2 linked regions of the Methanococcus maripaludis genome follow. Each later gene encodes a partner of the first gene's protein in a complex. Links are inferred from orthologs where the notes say so. Each region holds a gene or a part of one and is shown on either strand. Other genes may lie near its edges.

What was found.
Region 2: the proteins of psmA (region 1) and MMJJ_RS05910 are in contact, whole or in part, in a cryo-EM structure (PDB 6HE5), measured with the Archaeoglobus fulgidus proteins. The link is inferred for Methanococcus maripaludis from one-to-one orthologs. Residues at the interface, in WP_010877997.1 of Archaeoglobus fulgidus: Ala30, Arg33, Gly34, Ala35, Asp51, Arg53, Val54, Lys66, Ser79, Gly80, Leu81, Val82, Met166; in WP_010879468.1 of Archaeoglobus fulgidus: Asp391, Leu392, Lys393, Gly394, Met396, Phe397, Val398.

The regions. Positions count from the first base shown.
Region 1 is NZ_CP026606.1:745,590-752,146, reverse strand. Bases 1,509-4,412 are described here. They hold psmA (archaeal proteasome endopeptidase complex subunit alpha), read right to left. Parts: upstream 3,399-4,412; coding sequence 2,619-3,398; downstream 1,509-2,618. Other genes in these bases: MMJJ_RS04005 (acetate--CoA ligase family protein), read right to left, coding at 3,931-4,412; MMJJ_RS04015 (ribosome assembly factor SBDS), read right to left, coding at 1,816-2,520; rpl37A (50S ribosomal protein L37Ae), read right to left, coding at 1,509-1,786. Outside these bases: MMJJ_RS04045 (DHH family phosphoesterase), read right to left, coding at 1-111; MMJJ_RS04040 (prefoldin subunit beta), read right to left, coding at 149-490; MMJJ_RS04035 (KEOPS complex subunit Pcc1), read right to left, coding at 548-799; MMJJ_RS04030 (rRNA maturation protein), read right to left, coding at 807-1,301; MMJJ_RS04025 (DNA-directed RNA polymerase subunit P), read right to left, coding at 1,301-1,441; more of rpl37A, read right to left, coding at 1,496-1,508; more of MMJJ_RS04005, read right to left, coding at 4,413-6,039; MMJJ_RS04000 (NAD(P)H-hydrate dehydratase), read left to right, coding at 6,188-6,557. UniProt on the Methanocaldococcus jannaschii protein: Component of the proteasome core, a large protease complex with broad specificity involved in protein degradation. The M.jannaschii proteasome is able to cleave oligopeptides after Glu, Asp, Tyr, Phe, Trp, slightly after Arg, but not after Ala.
Region 2 is NZ_CP026606.1:1,097,494-1,104,101, forward strand. Bases 1,775-4,729 are described here. They hold MMJJ_RS05910 (proteasome-activating nucleotidase), read right to left. Parts: upstream 3,887-4,729; coding sequence 2,663-3,886; downstream 1,775-2,662. Other genes in these bases: MMJJ_RS05905 (NAD(P)-binding protein), read right to left, coding at 1,775-2,608; MMJJ_RS05915 (multiprotein bridging factor aMBF1), read left to right, coding at 4,192-4,668; MMJJ_RS05920 (isopentenyl phosphate kinase), read right to left, coding at 4,677-4,729. Outside these bases: MMJJ_RS05895 (ABC transporter permease), read left to right, coding at 1-355; MMJJ_RS05900 (ATP-binding cassette domain-containing protein), read left to right, coding at 352-1,413; more of MMJJ_RS05905, read right to left, coding at 1,418-1,774; more of MMJJ_RS05920, read right to left, coding at 4,730-5,450; MMJJ_RS05925 (methanogenesis marker 8 protein), read right to left, coding at 5,472-6,323; MMJJ_RS05930 (cell division protein SepF), read right to left, coding at 6,347-6,608. UniProt on the Methanocaldococcus jannaschii protein: ATPase which is responsible for recognizing, binding, unfolding and translocation of substrate proteins into the archaeal 20S proteasome core particle.

The sequences.
Region 1 (6,557 bases):
TTTTAAACCGATTGCAGCACCAACTGCATCAGGATCTGCGTTATGGTGACATAGAAATATAATATCATCATTTTTTAGATAATCTTTCAATATTTCAATTTTTTTTTTCATAAACAGACCTTAAAAAAGAGTATAGTAAAAAATTAATTTATTGGCCCTGACCCATTACTTTTTGGAGGCTTTCTTGTAATTCAGTGTATCTTTTCTGCATTTTTTCTTCTTGTTTTTCAAAGGTAGTTACTCTTAACTGGAGTGTTTCTATCTTTTCACTTAATTCTTCTTTTACTTCAGCCTTGTTTCTTTTAACGAGGATTCCACCAGCCATCTTAAATACTTCTTCGGAATCAGATTTTTCCATTTCTTCAATAGCTTTTTCCATTTCCTTTAATTGTGTTTCAAACTGCTGTTTTTGGTACATTATCATTTGTAACTGCTGCTGGAGTTGTTGGAATTGCATTAATTGATTTTGAACGTTTGCAGGTAATTCCATGATTTCAATCCTCTTTTAGGTTTAATTTATTTTTAAACTAATTTTATTTACCAATTATTATTCATCTTCTGTTAGTTTATATATACTTTCTGCAACTTTTATCCAACGAATATATGAATAAATAGACGCTTTTAAGATACTCAATTCGTCAGAAATGCACGAAATAATAATTGAATTTTCAAAAAGGTCCATTTTGCACTTTGATCGAACTTGCGATGCGACATGTTCTGGATAAACAGATTCATAAATAATTCTGGCTTTTTTTGGAGTTTCAAAAGTCAATTTTAATGTAAATTTGGGATATGTCATAATAACACTATTCAATATCGAGTATTTTTACAGTTTTTATTTTCAAACTCGGACCCATATTTTCTGAGCCTTTGTGAACTTCAATGTAAAATGTGGACTCATCAACCGTTTTAAAGGTAATTACAACTTCAGAATTCTCTTCCTTATAATTACTCAATTTTTTGAATAAGTATTCAAAGAAGAATTCTTTTAAATGTTCAGTATTTTTATCAAACTTTGAACCCAGTTTTCCAGAATTTTTAAATGCTTTTCCTGAAACTTCCCGTTGAAGTTTTAAGGATAAGTTCATAGAAAGAATTTTATTATTTTCAAAATTAAATATTTTGAGCCTTCCAGGGTTTCCTTTTAGTTCTTCTACAATTATCATATCGTCCTTATTTTCGATTAGCTCGGAGAGAGGAATTTTTCCTCGGTTTAATATTTTAAAATTAAAAACCCTCGCTAAATCATTTACAAGGCTTCTGGTTCTTTGAGAAGGTTTTCTGGAAGTCGTAATTATCATTATCTTGCCTGAACTTTTTTAACTATTTTAGGTCTTAATTTTATCAAAACTCTGTTACTACAGTGAGGGCATTTAGCTTTTAATCCTATTTCATCAAGAGTTACGATTTTTCCGCAGTTGGAACATCTGTACTCTGCCATAATATCACCTAAAAAAGCTTAAAATGAAAAATAAATGGTTTAAAAATAATTAAATTAGATTTCTCTACTTTTACTTTCAATAACTCTTCTGATTGCTTTTGTAACAACTTTACCAGCACCAGTTTCAGGAGTGTATGCTCCACCAGCGATTTTTGCACCGCATTTTTCACATACCCAGATAGAGGTTCCTGCTCTTTTTAATTTAGGGAATGCACAAACAGGGCATTTGTAATCTTTGTTTTGTTTGATTTCAACGTCTCTTAATCTTACTCTGATTTTTCTACCGTATCTTGATCCAAATCTTCCTGCTGAACCAATTTTTTTAGTGTGGCTAAATTCTACCATTATTTCACCTGTTTCTATCCGTAAATTGATTATTCATATCTTTTAAGTACTTTAGTTTGAACAGTTCCTTTTGTAAGTTTGTTCAAATGCATGTAAAATTCGTTTTCAATACCACTCGGAATTTCGATTACAAGAACAAGCGAACCATCGCCCAACCATTCTTCCTGTTTAGTTGCGCCATATTCATGAAGTGTGTGGTAGGCATTTGCAGCGAATTCTCCAAGAATTTTGACTGCAACATCCCTTTTTTCAAACTTAATGGGTAAAAGTTTCCTCAATTCCTTAATAATCTTAGGAATTTGTTCTTCAGCGCTTTTGTAAATATCAACACTGAGTCTAGCTTCTTCCATAGCGTTTTCAATCCTTTTAGGCGGGTGAGGTGTATCAGTCTGGGGGTTTATCGTGTTTTTTGAAATTATCGACACGATCTGCTTTCTTTTTAGTTCTTGTATTTCTTTTCGCTGGTTAGCTGTTAATTGAACAGTTCCTTTTTTTAGTATCTGTTCTGCAATTTCCAAAGGATTTAACGTTTCAAAAATCTTCAAAAGTACGTCTTCTGGAACTTTTTCTCCTTTTCCAGAGTCCTTGTAAACCGTTTCAGCGGCCAAGATTTCTGAGATGCCTATTGGCTGTCCTTCTTTAAATTTAGCTGCCAAGTATGGATCCACGAGTATTTCGAATTTTTCCCCATGTGATTGAAGCCTTGCTATAACAGCATTGTCCAATGACACCATATCTATCCCTTCTTTTATTTATATACCTTTCCCCGCATTAAATAAAACCATAATTTGGGTTTTTTCAGGTATTTATTCTCAATTTATCTTAATTTAACTTATTCACTATCTTCTTCGCCTTTATTTTTTTCAGCTTCCTCTTCTTCAGCCTTAACTTTTTCGTAAACTGCTTTTACGATTTTTTCAATTTCATTAACACTTATTTTTTCAACTAATTTTCCAGAATCTTTTATTATGGCCATATCAATATTTTCAGGCTTTAATTCTTCAGTAGTTTTACTTAAAGCGTAAAGTGCTAATTCCATTCCTTCGCTAACAGTCATATTTTCGTCGTATTTTGATTCAAGAACTTCCATTGCGATAGGCCTTCCAGAACCAATTGCTGTAGCTTTGTATTCTATTAAAGCTCCACTTGGGTCAGTTTCAAACAGTCTTGCACTGTGTCTGTCGATTCCAGTAATTAAAAGTGCTAAACCAAATGGTCTTGCACCACCGTGTTGAGTGTATGCCTGTTTAATGTCGCAGATTTTTTTTGCAAGTGCTTCAACAGTGATTGCTTCACCATAAGAAACCCTGTTCATCTGAGCTTCGATTCTCGCTCTATCAATTAAAACTCTTGCATCCGCAACTAAACCTGATGTAGCAGCTACAATATGGTCGTCGATTTGAAATATTTTTTCAATTGATGAAACGTCAATTAATTTACTTGTAATTCTCCTATCGACTGCGAGAACCACTCCATCTTTACACTTAATTCCTACAGCAGTAGTTCCTCGTCTCACTGCTTCTCTAGCATATTCAACCTGATAAAGTCTTCCTTCAGGGCTGAATATTGTTATTGCTCTATCGTATCCTGATGCTGGAACCATTTGTTGCATATAATTGCCTCCAAAATTTAAATTAATAAGTATGAATTGTAAATTAACGGATATAATAACTACTTTTCGCTGAATTTTTATATATATCTATCTTTTTATCCTCCGAAACACACTTCCGCTATATATTAATATATTAGAAAATCTAATATATTCATGTACAGATAGGTGATAGTATGATCCCTGTAACAATTTCTGAAGAAGCAATGGAATTTATAAACGAAAAAATAAGCGATACGGGTTCAAAAGACTTGATCGTGTTTTTCGAAGGATTTGGTTGAGGGGGTCCTAAATTCGGGATTGACACAGCAAGTAAAATCCTTGAAACAGATGAAAAAATTTACGATGAAGAGTTTAGAATCTTTATCGACAAAATGGCAAGACAGGTATTAAACGAAGTATATATCATCGTTAAAAAATCCGTTTTCAGCGGAAAATACCTGGCAGTAAAAGGAGCAGGTGGATGCTGTTAATTTAAGAACCCTAAATAGGGATTAAAGACAGCATACCTTATTTTTTTCTATTTTTTATTGTATTATTTTGTTATAATTAATGCATCTCCAACGAATCCGCCTTGGCCTTCTTCTTTGATAAATGCAGGGTTGATGTCGATTTCACTTATTTCATCATAAGTTTCCATTAAAACTCCAACTCTAACGATCAATTCTTTTAAGAATTCGATATCGCTTCTTTTTTCGCCTCTAACTCCTTCTAAGATTTTATATGATTTTAGGGAGTGAAGTATTTCTCCAGCGTATTCTTTTGTTATCGGGGTAATTCCAAAGGAAACATCCTTTAAAACTTCTACGAATATTCCCCCAAGCCCAGTCATAACAACAGGCCCAAATACTGGATCTCTTTTAGCACCAATAATAATTTCTTTTCCGGTGACAAACTGTTCGATTAAGACACCATCGATAATTCCATCGATTTTTCTATCAAACAAATATTTTTCCCCATTTTTCATTATCGTTTCAAATGCTTCAGATGCATCACTAGGATCGATTATAACACAACCTGCATCTGATTTGTGTAAAATATCTGCTGAAACAACTTTCATTACTACTTTTCCTAAATTTTCAGCGTATTCTTTAGCTTCTTCTTTAGTTGTGGCAACAAATTTTTCAGGGATTGCAAATCCATTCAATTTTAAAAACTCTTTTGAGTTGCTTTCATTTGCATTTGCAAGCAGTTCATCAATTTTTTCAGGGTTTTTAGTTTTAGCTTCTGCAATTTCGGCTCTGATTTCATTTAAGTATTCAGGGCTGTCGTATTTGTCCATGAGGTGGCTTTGTCTGTATAAACAAGCCAATGCGTGAACTGCAAGTTCTGGGCAGATGAATGAAGGAATTCCTTTTTCCTGTAAGTAGCTTCTTGCTTCTAATACGGAAGTTCCTCCAACAAATGAGGCAACAATTGGAATTTTATCTTTTTTACATATCATGTAGTTTTTAAGTTTTACAAGTTCTCTAGCAACACCAAGAGCATCAGTCATTCCTTGAGGGGTTAATATTGCGAGTAATCCATCTACGTTTGGATCATTTTCAACCAACTCAAATGCGTGTTTGTATCTATTGACATCTGCATCCCCAATTAAATCCAATGGATTTGAAATACCTGATGTATCCGGTAAATATTTTTTCAATTCAGAAACAGTTGTCGCCGAAAAGTCTGCAAGTTCGAGTCCACATTTTTCAACAGAATCTGCTGCCAAAACACCAAATCCGCCTGCGTTTGTTACAACAGCAAGTTTTTTGGATCTCATTGGGGGTTGTACTGAAAATATTTTTAAAAGATTTACGAGGTCTTCAAAGCTTTCTACATTAAATACACGACTTTTTTTGAATGCTGCATCGTATACTGCGTTGTTTCCTGCAAGACTTCCTGTGTGTGAAGAAGCAGCTTTTGCACCTTCTTCGGATTTTCCACTTTTTAAAACAATTACTGGTTTTTTCCTTGAGATTTTTTTAGCAGCACTAATGAATTTTTCGTCCTTTAAACCTTCGATATAAAGCGCTACAACTTTCGTGTGAGGGTCATTTTCAAGGTAATTTAATAATTCATACTCTTGAACATCGATTTTGTTACCCATACTCACGATTTTTGAAAATCCTAGGTTATAATAATTTGCAATATCAAGAAGTGCAGTCATGATCGCTCCACTTTGCGATATAAACGCAATATTTCCCATTTTTGAAAATTCTTTACTGAATGACGCGTTTAAATGGTTGTGAAGATTTATCACACCAAGACAGTTTGGACCGATTGTTCTAATTCCATACTGTTCGCTAATTGCTTTTAACCGGTCTTCTAGCACGTGGTTGTTGGTTTCTGCAAATCCTGCCGTAATAATTATTGCAGCTTTTACTCCTTTTCTTCCACATTCTTCCATAGCATCTACTGCATATTCTGCAGGAATCGATATAATTACAAGGTCTGGAGTTTCAGGAATGTCTAAAACAGAACCGTAGCATTTAATTCCATATACTTCGTTGTATTTTTTGTTAACAGGATATACTTTTCCACCGTGTTGTTTAAAATTCAACAAGTTTTTCATTACGGACTGTCCTACTTTTCCTTCTATTTCTGATGCACCAATTACTGCAACGGATTTTGGGTTGAATATTCCTTCAAGCGTGTTCATATAAATCCCTCGGTTTGTTATATTCTGATAAACATAATCATAATTATAATTAATAATAATTAACAATAGGTAATTACAGTTTAATTTAATATATGTATTTTTCGGATTGAATGATTGTGATAAATTCAGTTTTCAGGTGTTGAAGGGTATGAAAGACATCAAATGCGTTCAGAAAACAGGAAATATTTTAGAATTTGAACAGCTAAGAGAAAAACTCGGGATTATTGATAAAAAGGACGTATCTTCTTTAGAAATAAAGGTGATTGACGAAAATTCAGAACAGTACGGAATCTCAAAAGAAAAATTAATGGAAAATGCTGGAAGGGCAGTTTACGAAGAAATTGCTAATTTGAACTTTGATTTTTCAAAAGTGTATGTATTGTGCGGAACAGGAAATAATGGGGGAGATGGGTTTGTTATTGCAAGACACATATCGAATAATTTTGCTACATTTGTCGTATTAGTTGGAAACGAAAGAAAAATAAGAACTTCTGAAACTCAAAAAAACTTTAATATCC
Region 2 (6,608 bases), 350 kb from region 1 along the record:
TGCAATAAGGATAGTATGTTCTACTTTTCAGGATATTAATCCAAGATACGAACTTGTTTCAAGAAGCCTTGGATACAGCGAGTTTGAAACTTTTAAAAATGTTACCCTGCCAATGGCAAGAAGCGGGATTTTTGCTTCATCTATAATCGCGTTTGCAAGGTGTATGGGTACGTTTGGAACGGTTTTGATGCTTGCAGGTGGAACGTACATGTACACAGAAACGCTTCCAATAACTTTGTACCTAAACATGTCATACGGTAATCTTGGAATGGCGATTTCAAGCGGAATTGTGCTTTTAATGATATCATTTATCGCGATTTTGATATTTGAGAAATACGAAGGAGGGAAATTTTGAGTTTCGTTAAAATTGAAAACTTGAATATCAATCTGGGCGAATTTAAGTTAGAAGACGTTAATTTAAGCGTTGAAAAAGGAGATTATGTAACAATAATCGGGCCAACAGGTAGTGGAAAATCTATTCTTTTAGAAACTGCACTTGGATTTTATACTCCTGAAACTGGAAAGATATTTTTGGAAGAAAAAGAGATAACAAACTTAAATCCTGAAAAAAGAGATATAAGTATAATTTATCAAGATTATGCACTGTTTCCGCACATGACGGTTTATGAAAATATTGAATACGGTCTTAAAAAACGGTTGAATGACAAAAAAGCCATAAAAGAGGAAATTCTTCAAATAACAAAAATGCTTGGAATTGATCATCTGTTAAACCGAAAACCTGAAACACTGAGTGGTGGGGAAATGCAGAGGGCATCCATTGCAAGAGGGCTTATCATAAAGCCAAAAATCCTGTTTATGGACGAACCATTCAGTGCTCTGGATGTTAAAACTAAAGAAAAGATAAGAATTCTTGTTAAAACTGCGATAAAAAAATATGGAACAACGGTACTCCATGTAACACACGATTTTGAAGATATTTGGAGTCTTGCAGATAAAGTCTTGATAATGAAGGGCGGTAGGGTTTATCAGTACGGAACTCCTGAAGAAGTATTTTCAAATCCTTCATCTGAAATTGTTGCAGATTTTGTTGGTACAAACATTTTGGATTCAAAAGTGGAAGAAATATCTGGAAATATTTCAATTTTGGATGTTTCCGGAGTAAAAATATATTCTTCAGACATTGCAAAAGTCGGCGAGAATGTAAAAGTATCAATAAGGCCCGAAAATATAATCGTTGCTTTAAAGTGTTTTGACAGCTCCGCAAAAAACGTATTCAATGGAAAAGTTACTGAAATTAAAAAAAGAGGACACTTGGTCTGGTTAACACTGGATATCGGCGGTGTTGATTTAAAAGTACTTGTTACACCAAATTCTCTTGAAGCTTTGGAAATTGAAGAAAATAAAAATTTATGTGTGATGTTTAAAGCAACAGGCGTTAAAATAATAAGATAATAATTTATTTTTTTAATTTTTCGATATGGTTTAAAACTGCAATAACACTCATTGCAACCCCTTCAACTTCGATTCCACCGACTCCTTTTACGCCATCTCCAACAAGTAATAAGTTGTTTTTAACGATTGGATTTAAGTCAGTTCCATTTGAGGCATGATTTACAGGCCAACCATTACCGTAACTTTGGATAGATATTACTTCGTAATCTTTTCCACCAAATAATGATTCAACATCATTTAAAGCAAGGTTTATCTCTTCTTTAGTATTGTTTTTTATTTGGGTTGCATGTAGCATTATTAAATTGTAGTCTTCCTTTGCCAAACTCCTGTCAACGTTTGAAGGCTGGTTTAAACCGTTAATTCTTTCACAATCTGTTGTAAATATGACACTTGCGCCATCCACGAGACTAGATTTACTTGCAACGTTTATTTTTATTCCTTTTGATGGAACCGGCTCTTTTTCAATAAATTTAATATTTGAAAGGCTTTCCGTTACTTTTGGAGATGCATTGCTGATTATTATGTCAAATGGTTCTGAATCAATAAAAGCACCATTTTCTTCAACTTCAATTTTTTCTACCGTATGATTTGTGTGGATTTTCCCGCCGTTTTTATTAATTATTTCAATAAGGCTATCTGTAACGCCCTTGCAACCACCAACCGGAATTCCTGGGCCCCCAAATTTATGGTATAATTTACTTATTTCGATAATTTCTGACATTGGGGTATCATATGCATTTAAACTTAAAGCCCAACCACTAAATGAGTTTCCAACAGCAAGGGCAAGAGGAATATCCTCTAAAAATTCACCAAATGACATATTTTTGTCGATTTTTCCAAGTTTAAGGCTTGCAGCAAGTTTTAATGCTTTTAATTTTTCTTTTGCACTAACTAATCCAAAAATGTCTTTATAAAGATGATTTTTTCCATTTATTCTAAAATAACCGTCCGGCACGGAATTTACTATTTTTACATTACTTCCTGCTCTTCGAAGGGTTTGTGCTAAATACCCGTAGTTTCCATGAGGGATCATGTGAAGGGCTCCTGTTGTCAGTTGGAATCCTTTGTAGGGAATATTTGTAAATCTACCTCCAACAAATGGAAGTTTTTCGTAAATTGTAACTGAGTGTTCTTTTGATAAAATTGCACCGCTTAATAGGCCCCCAAGGCCTGCTCCAATAATTCCAATCTTCATAAACATCACTTAAAAAAATTTAAAATAAAAATAAGTTGAAAAAATAGTAGTTAATTATCCGTACATTACGGTTAATTGTGGCATGTCGTAACTGCATTTTTCTTTCTTACCTGTGATTTTTGAGATAGCTTCTCTGAAGTCATCCATTTTGATGAATTCTCTTTCTTCTCTTATTGCAAACATACCAGCTTCAGTACATACTGCTTTTAAGTCAGCACCGACCATGTTTTCTGCAATTTTTGCAACTTCTCTTAAGTCCACACCTTTAAGGTTCATTTTTTCAGTGTGGATTTTTAAGATTTCGAGTCTTCCATCTTCATCAGGCATTGAAATTTCAATGATTCTATCAAATCTTCCAGGTCTGAGTATTGCAGGATCTAAAATGTCTGGTCTGTTTGTCGCAGCAATGATTTTTACATCGCCTCTTGAATCAAAACCATCCATTTCTGCAAGAAGCTGCATTAAAGTTCTTTGAACTTCTCTATCTCCACCGGTTAATGATTCAGTTCTTTTGCTTGCAACTGCATCGATTTCATCAATAAATATGATGCAGGGGGATTTTTCTTTTGCAAGTTTGAAAACATCTCTTACAAGTTTTGCACCTTCACCGATGAATTTTTTGACGAGTTCTGAGCCGACAACTCTAACAAATGATGCATTGGTTTCGTATGCAACAGCTTTTGCAAGGAGCGTTTTTCCAGTTCCTGGCGGACCATAGAGTAATACTCCTTTTGGTGGAACGATACCCACTTTTTCAAATAATTCTGGGTTTTTAAGTGGGAGTTCTACTACTTCTTTAATATCTCTAATCTGGTTGTTCAAACCACCGATATCTTCAAAGGAAATGTCTGGTTTTTCCTCGATTTCCATTGCCATAGCTCGGTAGTCTTTTTCTTTAGGCAATACTTCAACAATCGCTAAAGTCTGCTGGTTTAAACAAACTCTTGCTCCTGGAACAATATCCTCAGGATCTACGAATTGTGAAAGGTTTACAAGGAAGTTTGGCCCTGTAGAACTTTTAACAACAGCCTTTCTTTCATTTACTTTATCAAGTATTGTACCGAGTATGAGTGGTGGAATTCTTAATTTATCAAGTTCTCGCTTTAATATTTCATTTTCTTTTTTAATTTGTACATTCTCTCTATTAATATCTTTATTTTTTAATTCCAATCTCAATACTTTGCTTTCTAACTCTGCGATCTGAGTTTTTTCTTTAAATTCTTTTAAATCCATTTTATTTTTTTCTATATCTGTGGAATAATCATCTGGGTAACTCATGATTTACCTCCGTAATAAATATGATAAAAATAGTTCTATATAGCGCTTTCTCATTGATTTTCTTTCTCGCAAAACAGTTTTTACACCTATCGAAAACATTTTTACAACTATTATTCAATAAGGGTATATGTTTATAATTTATTTGGACTATATAAATTTATGGATATAATATATAAATAGCAAAAATAGATAATATTAAATAATTGAAGATATATTCTCTAATGAAGCATTTACCATTTGAATGCTATGTAATCAGGATAACTTGGACAAAAATATCTTTAAATTTAGTATATTAAGGTGTAGGTATGCAATGCGAACTCTGCGGAAAAGAGGTTACGAATATCATTAAAACAAGAGTAGAAGGCGTAGAAATGAATGTTTGCGAGGCTTGCGCAAAATTTGGAATGTCGCCTAAAGGATATTCTAGAAAACCAAAGGCAGTATTCAAAAATGAAACAAAACAAAAACAAGCTAAAAGACCTAGAAGAGACATGTTTGATAATTTAAAAACCCTAGTCGAAGATTACGGTTCTCTTGTAAAAGAAGCAAGGGAAAAGAAAAACATGACTTTAGAGGAACTTTCAAGAGCTGTTGGAATTAAAGAATCCCTCATTCATAAAATAGAAAGAAATGAAATCGAGCCTGAGGAAAAATACGTAAAAATCCTTGAAAAAGAACTTGGAATTTCTTTCTACGAAGAAGGAGATCTAAATTACGAAACAAGCAATGAAGATAGTGAATTTACTCTTGGAGACTTCATTAAAGTTAAAAAAAGAAAATAACTTAATAATTAATTTATCAATGTTCCTTTTACATTTTTTAAAAGGGCATTGTATATATTTCTTTTTTTATTTCCATTGAAAATTATCGTTTTAATGCCTAATTTGTAGCATTCCATTACTTTTAGATGCATTCCACCCGTTACATCTTTTTTATTTGATGGTTTCAACGATTTTAAAACATCATTGATATTTTTTGAATTAATATTCTCGATTATTTTAAACTCTGAATCCCATACTCCATCGACGTCCGATGCATGAAGGCTTAAATCAGGATTTAATTTTTTTGAAAGAAATGGAAGTGCATGATCTCCTGAAAAAATCTTGAAATTATCTGTTTTTTCATCAATTACGATATCTCCATGAATTACTGGAATCAATCCCTTATCGAGCATTTTTTCAACTGCGTTAGTGTCAAAATGTAAATTTGAATCATTATCAAAAGTAATGAATGACGAAGCTTGAATTGAAACTGCAGGAATTTCAAAGTTTTGAAGTTCTTCAATTACAATGTTGTTGAATTTACGCATTGCTTTTTGAATTTCCCAGTATCCTTTTTCCATATTTTCAAATTTTCCATCTTTAAGATATTTTTTTGCAACAGGGTGGCCAAAAGAGCCTCCACCATGAACAATAATTAGTTTAAACTCTTCGTTTTTAGATTTGTAGTATTCAATTGATTCTTTTATTTCAATCGCGATATTTTCTAAATTTTCCCAGTTTATTGAGTAAGGGATGTTTTTATCGCAGAGGATGCTCCCGCCTAGTTTTAAGATTGCAAACATGGATATACACCAAAAAAAAGATTATTGGGGGTTTTCTGTAAAATAAGGTAGCGTTTCATTTGTAGTTATTAAAATAGGTTTATCAATTTCTTTTAATCTTTCAAATAAAAGTTCTTTTCCAGAATTTGAAAGTGCAAAAATTGGAACTCCGCTTCCAGCCTGCGCTTTTATATTAAATGATTTTGATTTTAAAAGGTTTTTCGATGCACATGCTGAAATTAAGTCGATATATTGTAGATATTCATCATAATCTGAAAGACCAATTCCTGTCGTATGAACTCCAAAAGTTATGATTTTTACATCATTCTTTTCCAACTTTTTTATTTCTAAAGCATCTTTTAAATTGGAAACTGAAACTCCGATTTTTTTGTAGCCCAGTTTAATTGCAAGTTCTACTCCCTTAATCTGATTAATCAAAGCATCATCTTTTGACAAAACTATTCCGTTAGCTTCTTCAATTTTTTCGATTACTTCTTTTATTGGGGTAGTCTGAATAATTCCAGAAATCCTTCCGCAAAGTCCTTGAACGAGTTTCGGGTTATTTGTAATAACAGTTCCAGCACAGTCACTTACAACAACAACAGCATCTAAAAATCCTTTTTTTAAAGCACTCATAAAAATTTCAGAGGTTCCAAATCCAACAAAGGGCGAATCATCTAAAACAACCCTGTTTTTTGTAAACAAACCAAAACTTTCAATCCGAAATTCAACGTTTTTCTGGATTGATTCTTTGTTAATTTCGTTAATTCCTCGATGTTTTGCAAAAAGTGGGCAAAAAGAGATAATAGGATCGCTAACATCGACTATTTTTCCATTTTTTACGGTAACTTTCGCGTTTCCGAGAACTTCCATTACGTGGATATCATCAGTCAATTAAGCCACCATTCTTAAGTTATTTATTCTTCTTCAATTTTGGGAGTTTCTTCTTTTACCATTCTTTCGATTGTGGTATTTGAAGGGACTGCTAAAACTTTGGTTTCACAGAGTCTTACTATTTTTCCGCCAGTTTTTCCAACTTTTTCTTTTAAACTGGATAAAATTTTTGCGTAGTCGTCATCAAGATCTCTTTCAAGGTTGATCGTGTTTGCAATAACTAAATAACCTGCTTCAGTTAAAACAGCTATATCTGTTGCATCTTTGAAGTCTTCTAAATCGCAA